DNA from 2 places in the Roseixanthobacter pseudopolyaromaticivorans genome. Region 2 is predicted to be linked to the other one. Evidence: riboswitches for the same ligand, from Rfam matches in the RefSeq annotation. Region 2 holds a riboswitch; the other holds the start of a gene.

Region 1 (3,396 bases), 710 kb from region 2:
GGTTGAAATATTCAGCTCGGCAAATCCCGCGAATAACGGTTCGTTTCAACGTATCTTTATCCCGCGTACGCAATTTTTCATGCGTATCGAAAGCCAGGCGCCCCGCTCCGCTTGACCGGTCCCCAGCGGGTCCGCATCCTTCCATCTGCCCGGCGCGGTGAAGGTGGGGTGAGAAGAGCCCGGCGATCGAACAATCAGGGATCGGGTCGATCCCAGTCAATGGATGCGATCCGTGGATCGGCGGCAAAGGCGTCACGTGGAAACTCGACACCCTGGCGCGGAAACTCGCACAAGGCCTGGACGCCGGACAGGCTCAGGCGAATGCGCCAGGTCTGTCGCTCGACGGGTGCGGGCTTTTCGAAGGCACGACACCTGAGGATCGCAAGGTTCGCCCCCTGCGCCGGGTCGCGCACCGATCTGTAGCGGATCACGTCGCCGTCGGCCGCTCGGGCCGCGTCCGCGAAGGATTGGCAGTGGCTGTAATCTGTAAGATCGGTCCAAAGGTCCTCGTCCTGAGAAAGCGGTTCGCGCATCAGGTCCAGGAGGCGCGCCGTTCCGATCGTGGTCGAGATGGCGGTGTACTCCGCCGCATCAGACGGCCAGGGTGTGGCTGGCGACTCGGCGAAGAATAGAAGCCGATAGAATGCCATCTCCGCGACGGCGGTCGCCGGGCTCTCGGCTGCGTAATAGATGCCGAGCGTGCGTCCGGCGCGCCGGAAGCGCGAGCCGTCGGGATAGGTGGCGCCGTAGCGGAATGGCGTTGCCAGCAGGAAGTCGAGGTGGCGGCACTCTGGCGGGATCGCAGGCTTCGTCTCTTCGACTAGGTCTTCGAGCAACGCCTGTTCGGCGAGCGTATCCGTCAGCTTCAGCGTCGAGACACGGTGCTGGGCTTCGACAAGCCGCCAGCACGCGCCGTCGAAACGTTGGAACTCAGACGAGAGCGCGACGCGCGTCCAGATAGGCGATGACATCGACGAGCCCGCTCACGGTTTGGAGTTTCTCGATCGGCCGGGCGTCGAGGACGGCGTTGGGATTGGCGAGCCAACTGGCTGCGACCTTCTCGTCGCCACCGGCAATCGCGTCGAGCGACCGGAACAGGCGAACGAAGAGAACCGCCAGCTCGAACGGCTTCGTGCCGGGCTCAAGCCCGAACTCGCCACGCTTCATGCGCGATACCGTCGCCTCGCTGACCCCGATGACAGTGGCCAAAATCCGGGCTGTCACGCCCAGCTGCTCCGCGGCGCGCAGAACCGCCTTGGTGACGACGGCGGACGCTTCGGGGCGGGCGGCGGCGGACTGAAGGGCGGTCATGAGTTGGTCCTTTCTCATGAAATTATATGATATAATAATTTCTAAAGAAACTAAAATTGCGCGATGCTATTGAAGGCCTCGGCAATGCGCTTGCCGCACCATCAGCCGCCGAAATGACCAGGCCGCATAGCCCCTCAGGGGCCCGGGCAAAGAAGATGGCGTGCTGCTCGATCGATTGGCCGATCACACAAACAGACATTCGGGGACAAAAACTATTTGTCTTGAAGTCGGCGGGCAAATGCCTATTCTGACGCCTGCCGTTCAGATGGATCGGGAGAGGGCGCTTCGGCGCCGCCGAAGGAGCAACCGCCCCGGAATCTCTCAGGCAAAAGGACCGATTCATCAGGCACTCTGGAGAGAGATCAGGATCATTCCTGGTCCACCGAAGGGGATATCCGCCTTGGCGGAGAAGCTCTCAGGTTCCGTGACAGAGGGGGCGTAACCGTCACGGAAGAGAGTCTTGAACATGGGACATGTGATTGTTATCGGCGCGGGCATCACCGGCGTCACCACCGCCTATGCCTTGCTGCGCCGTGGGCACGCGGTGACCGTACTGGAGAGGCACCCCTACGCCGCCCTCGAAACCTCCTTTGCCAACGGTGGCCAGCTTTCGGCCAGCAATGCCGAGGTCTGGAACCAGTGGTCCAACGTCGCCCGCGGCATCCGCTGGATTTTCACCCGCTCCGCTCCGCTGCTCCTGAATCCAAAGCCGAGCTGGCACAAGATGTCCTGGCTCGCGGAATTCGTCGGCCAGATCCGCAGATACGAGGACAACACCATCGAGACGGTCCGCCTCGCCATCGAGGCGCGGCGGCATCTGTTCGAGATCGCCGAGCGGGAAGGCATCGCATTCGATCTGGAACAGCGGGGTCTCATGCACGTCTATCGCGACAAGGCGAGCTTCGCCCATGCCACCGAGGTCAACGCCTTGCTGAAGCGCGGCGGCCTTGAGCGCGCGGCGGTGACGCCGGAGGAAATCAAGACCATCGAGCCAAGCCTCGAAGGCGCTTTCCACGGCGGATTCTTCACCCCGCGCGATGCCTCCGGCGACATCTGCCGGTTTACGCGCGGCCTTGCGGCGGCGTGCGAACGCCTGGGGGGAAGGTTCGTCCATGGCGTCGAGGTGCGCGCCATTCGCGACGGGGGGAATTCCCGCTTGGTCGAATGGCACGGCGTGGACGATGTGCAGGCCATGGGGTCGCTGGCGGCCGACCGCGTGGTCATCTGCGGCGGTGTCGGTAGCCGGCGGCTGGCCGCTCTGGTGGGCGAACGGCTCAACGTTTATCCGGTGAAGGGCTATTCGATCACCGTCGCGGTGAAGCCGGAGGATGTGCACCATGCCCCGCGTGTGGCCCTGCTGGACGATGCCGCGAAGATCGTGACCAGCCGCCTCGGCGACAGCCGGTTCCGCATCGCCGGCACGGCGGAACTGAACGGCTACAATCGCGACGTTCGGGCCGATCGCACCGCGCCCCTCGTGAGCTGGACGCGGCGCCATTTCCCGAAGCTCGATACCAGCGACGTTGCGGTCTGGGCGGGGTTGCGGCCCATGCTGCCGGGGATGCTGCCGCGGGTCGGCGCAAGTCGGCGGGCGCGCAACGTGTTCTTCAACACCGGCCACGGCCACCTCGGTTGGACCCTATCCTGCGCCACCGCCGAACTGGTTGCGGCGCAGATGTCCGCTTGAGGGCGCGCCGGCGGGCGGAGCGAAACCGTCCGCCGGCCGCCCCGTACTCAATCTTTGGCCGCGTGCATGCGGATCAGGCGCCCATAGATGCGTTGTGCCGCTTCGATTTCGTGCACGCCGCACCATTCGTCGGTGACATGGGCCTGGCTGGATTCGCCAGGCCCAAGGATGACGACGGGCGCCGGCGCGAGCCCCGCAAGCACCGAGGCATCGGTGAAGAAAGACGCGCCGCGCGCCGGTTCGGCGGCATAGCCCTCCGCTTCGCGTGCCGCCGCGCACATGGCGACGAACGGTGCGCCCGGATCGGTCCACACCGGTGCAAGATCGTGGACGCATTCCACGCGGCTGTCATCGCCCGCGACGGCGGCAAGACGGGCCCGCACCTCCGCATGGTCCAT
Region 2 (3,396 bases):
GTGGTGGTCGCCGGCCGGCCCGTGGGGGTGATCGGCAACTGACCGGCCGCCCGCGGCCGGTAACCATAGAGTCAGATACCTCCCCCGGTGCGGGCTCAAGGCGCGGGTCCCCCCTCCCCCTGCGCTTTAACCTTCTGTTATACATACGCGTCTTGCGGAGGTTTTTGGAGTTTCCTCATGCGTTTTGCTTTAGACGCTGCTCTGCCTATGCGTGTGTTGGCCGGGGCAGCCATGGCCATCACCCTTGCAGGGTGCGCGGGCAACTCGCAGGGGACGTTTGGCGCGCCCGGCGTGAATGTTGATCCCGCCGCGGCAGCAGGCGGCGTGGGCGCCGCCCAGCCTACCAACAATATGACCATCGGCTCCGGCCCCGATGCGGTGGAGTTCGACTGCCCGCGTGTGGACGTGCGCTCGGGCGCCTCCGCATGGCAGGTGCCGGCCCCCGGCGGCGGACTGAAGTACCAGGGCTCGCTCGGCCAGTTGGCCCGCGAATGCAACATTGCCAACGGCGTGATGACCGTGAAGGTTGGCCTCGACGGCCGGGTGCTGCTGGGCGACAAGGGCACGCCCGGCGCGCTCAATGTGCCGATCCGCATCGCGGTGGTGCAGGAAGGCCCCTCGCCCAAGACCATCACCACCAAATTCTTCGTGGTGCCGCTCAACATTCCCCAGGGCGAAACCCAGACCACCTTCACGGTGGTGGAAGACACCATCTCCTTCCCGGTCACCACCCCGGACGCGATCTCGAAATACGTGATCTACGTGGGCTTCGATCCCAAGGGCGAAACCCCGGCCCGCCCGCGTCCGACTCGGCCGCGGCCTGCGGCACCCGCGGCCGATGCCGCGCCCGCGGCGGCACCGGCCGCCCCGGCGGCCGCGAAGCCGGCGGCGAGCAAGCCGGCCGCGCCGGCTGCGGACCCCAATACGTTCGGCCCGGCGCCCACCTTCGGGCCGCCTCCGGCGACTTTCGGACCGCCGCCCGCACAATGACGAAAAGCGCCGCATTGACCGCGCGGCGCGTTTCTCTATGGTGACGGCGGCCGCTCCTCGGAGCGGTCGCTCGGAAGATCCCTGCGGGAGAGACCGGCCCATTCTCTGGATGATGGCCGGCGCCGAAGGCGCAACCGCCCCGGAACCGCTCAGGCAAAAGGACCGCAGGGGGACGACACTCTGGAAAGCAGCTGCGGCGTGACCCTCAGGGATCATGCGGGTGGCTCACCGAAGGAGTAAGCCGTGCCCGTTCCACCGGGTGCGGTCAAATCTCTCAGGTTCCGGTGACAGAGGGGGCGCCGCTCGGGCCGAAAGGTCCGATGACTTTGGCGCGACCCCAGGAACCGGAATGGCACAGCCCGAGACCGATCTTCCCCTTCTGACGACGCCGTTGCACGGCGCCCATGCGGCGCTCGGCGCCCGCCTTGTGCCGTTCGCAGGCTATGACATGCCGGTGCAATATCGCGACGGCATCCTGGCGGAACATGCCTGGACCCGCACCCACGCCGGCCTGTTCGACGTGTCCCACATGGGTCAGGCCAAGCTCGTCGGGCCGGACCATGCGACCACGGCCGCCGCGCTCGAAACGCTGATTCCCGCCGACATCCTCAATCTAAAACTCGGCCGCCAGCGCTATTCCCAGCTGATGGCGGACGATGGCGGCATCCTCGACGACCTGATGGTCACCCGCCCCGGCGCGGCGGAAGAGGACGGCACCTTGCTGCTGGTGGTGAACGCCGCCGGCAAGGAGGCGGACTATGCCCATATCGCCGCCCGCCTGCCCGCCGGCGTGACGCTGGAACGGCTCGACGACCGCGCGCTCCTCGCGCTCCAGGGTCCCGAGGCCGCTGCCGTGCTGGCGCGCCATGCCCCCGAAGGCGCCGCGCTGGACTTCATGGCCGCCGGCCCTTCGACCTTCGACGGCATTCCCGTCCATATCTCCCGGTCCGGCTATACCGGCGAGGACGGGTTTGAAATCTCCATCCCCGAAAGCTCCACCGTCACCGTGTGGAACACGCTGCTCGCCGAGCCCGAGGTCAAGCCCATAGGCCTCGGGGCGCGCGATTCGCTGCGGCTGGAGGCGGGCTTGTGCCTCTATGGCCACGACATCGACCCCACCACCTCGCCTGTCGAAGCCGCCTTGGTCTGGTCGATCCAGAAGCGGCGGCGGGAGGGCGGCGGCTTTCCCGGCGCCGCGCGCATCCAGCGCGAGCTTGCCGAAAGCCCGGCGCGCGTACGCGTCGGCCTGCGCCTTGAGGGGCGCGCGCCGGCCCGCGAGGGCGCCGAAATCGCTAAGGACGGAAGTGTGGTCGGCACGGTCACGTCCGGCGGCTTCGCCCCCACCCTGAACGCGCCCATCGCCATGGGCTATGTGCCGCCCGCCCTGGCGGCGCCGGGCACGCGTCTCGACATCATCGTGCGCGGCAAGAACCTGCCCGCGACCGTCGTCACATTCCCGTTCGTGGCCCAGCGCTACGTCCGTAAGAGCGAACAGAAGGGGGCCTGACCATGAGTGACGTGCGCTACACCAAGGACCATGAATATGTCCGGCTCGACGGTGACGTGGCGGTGATCGGCATCTCCGATTACGCCCAGAGCCAGCTCGGCGACGTTGTGTTCGTAGAGCTTCCGGCCATTGGCAAGGTCGTGAAGCAGTCTCAGGAAGCCGCGGTCGTCGAGAGCGTGAAGGCCGCGAGCGAAGTCTATGCCCCGGTTTCCGGCGAGGTGATTGCCGTCAACGAGGCGCTGGAAGCCGCTCCCGATACCGTCAATGCGGATCCGGAAGGCGCCGGCTGGTTCGTGAAGCTCAAGCTTTCAAACCCCGCCGAATTGGACGAATTGATGGATGCCGCGGCCTATGCCGCCTTCGTCGAGACGCACGCCTGACACCCCAACGGCCGCACATGCACGGTGCCGCGGGCTGACGCGGCCGTGCACGTCGGCGAGGCAAACGCATCATGCGCTATCTCCCCCTGACACCCGAAGACCGCACCGAAATGCTGGCACGCATCGGCGTGCCATCGGTGGACGCTCTGTTCGCCGACATTCCCGCGGACAAGCTTCTCGCCGAACTGCCCGACCTGCCTCGCCGCAAGGGTGAGCTGGAGGTCGAGCGCGCCCTGTCCCGCCTTGCCGCGCGCAACGTGCCAGCGGGCTCCGTGCCGTTCTTCGTCGGCGCCGGCGCCTATCGCCACCATGTGCCGGCGACCGTCGATCACCTGATCCAGCGTTCGGAATTCCTCACCTCCTACACGCCCTACCAGCCCGAGATCGCCCAGGGCACACTGCAATATCTGTTCGAGTTCCAGACCCAGGTGGCGGAACTCACGGGGATGGAGGTCGCCAACGCCTCCATGTACGACGGCTCGACCGCTGCCGCCGAAGCGGTGCTGATGGCGCACCGCG

The links. A riboswitch is a leader RNA that binds a small molecule or an ion and turns the genes downstream of it on or off. The one in region 2 is predicted to bind glycine.
Positions count from the first base shown of each region.
Region 1: it holds a riboswitch for glycine, as region 2 does, so the genes downstream of both, V5F68_RS19185 (D-amino acid dehydrogenase) here and gcvT (glycine cleavage system aminomethyltransferase GcvT) in region 2, are expected to answer to the same signal.

Region 1 is NZ_CM195539.1:4,091,384-4,094,779, reverse strand. Features, by position in the region: gene V5F68_RS19200 (GntR family transcriptional regulator) at 1-115, shown strand, start outside; gene V5F68_RS19195 (RES family NAD+ phosphorylase) at 195-971, opposite strand; gene V5F68_RS19190 (antitoxin Xre-like helix-turn-helix domain-containing protein) at 931-1,311, opposite strand; glycine riboswitch at 1,573-1,658, shown strand; gene V5F68_RS19185 (D-amino acid dehydrogenase) at 1,778-2,998, shown strand; gene V5F68_RS19180 (M20 family metallopeptidase) at 3,046-3,396, opposite strand, start outside.
Region 2 is NZ_CM195539.1:3,381,043-3,384,438, forward strand. Features, by position in the region: gene V5F68_RS16020 (M16 family metallopeptidase) at 1-42, shown strand, start outside; gene V5F68_RS16025 (hypothetical protein) at 232-990, shown strand; glycine riboswitch at 1,065-1,165, shown strand; glycine riboswitch at 1,167-1,285, shown strand; gene gcvT (glycine cleavage system aminomethyltransferase GcvT) at 1,340-2,497, shown strand; gene gcvH (glycine cleavage system protein GcvH) at 2,500-2,877, shown strand; gene gcvPA (aminomethyl-transferring glycine dehydrogenase subunit GcvPA) at 2,949-3,396, shown strand, end outside.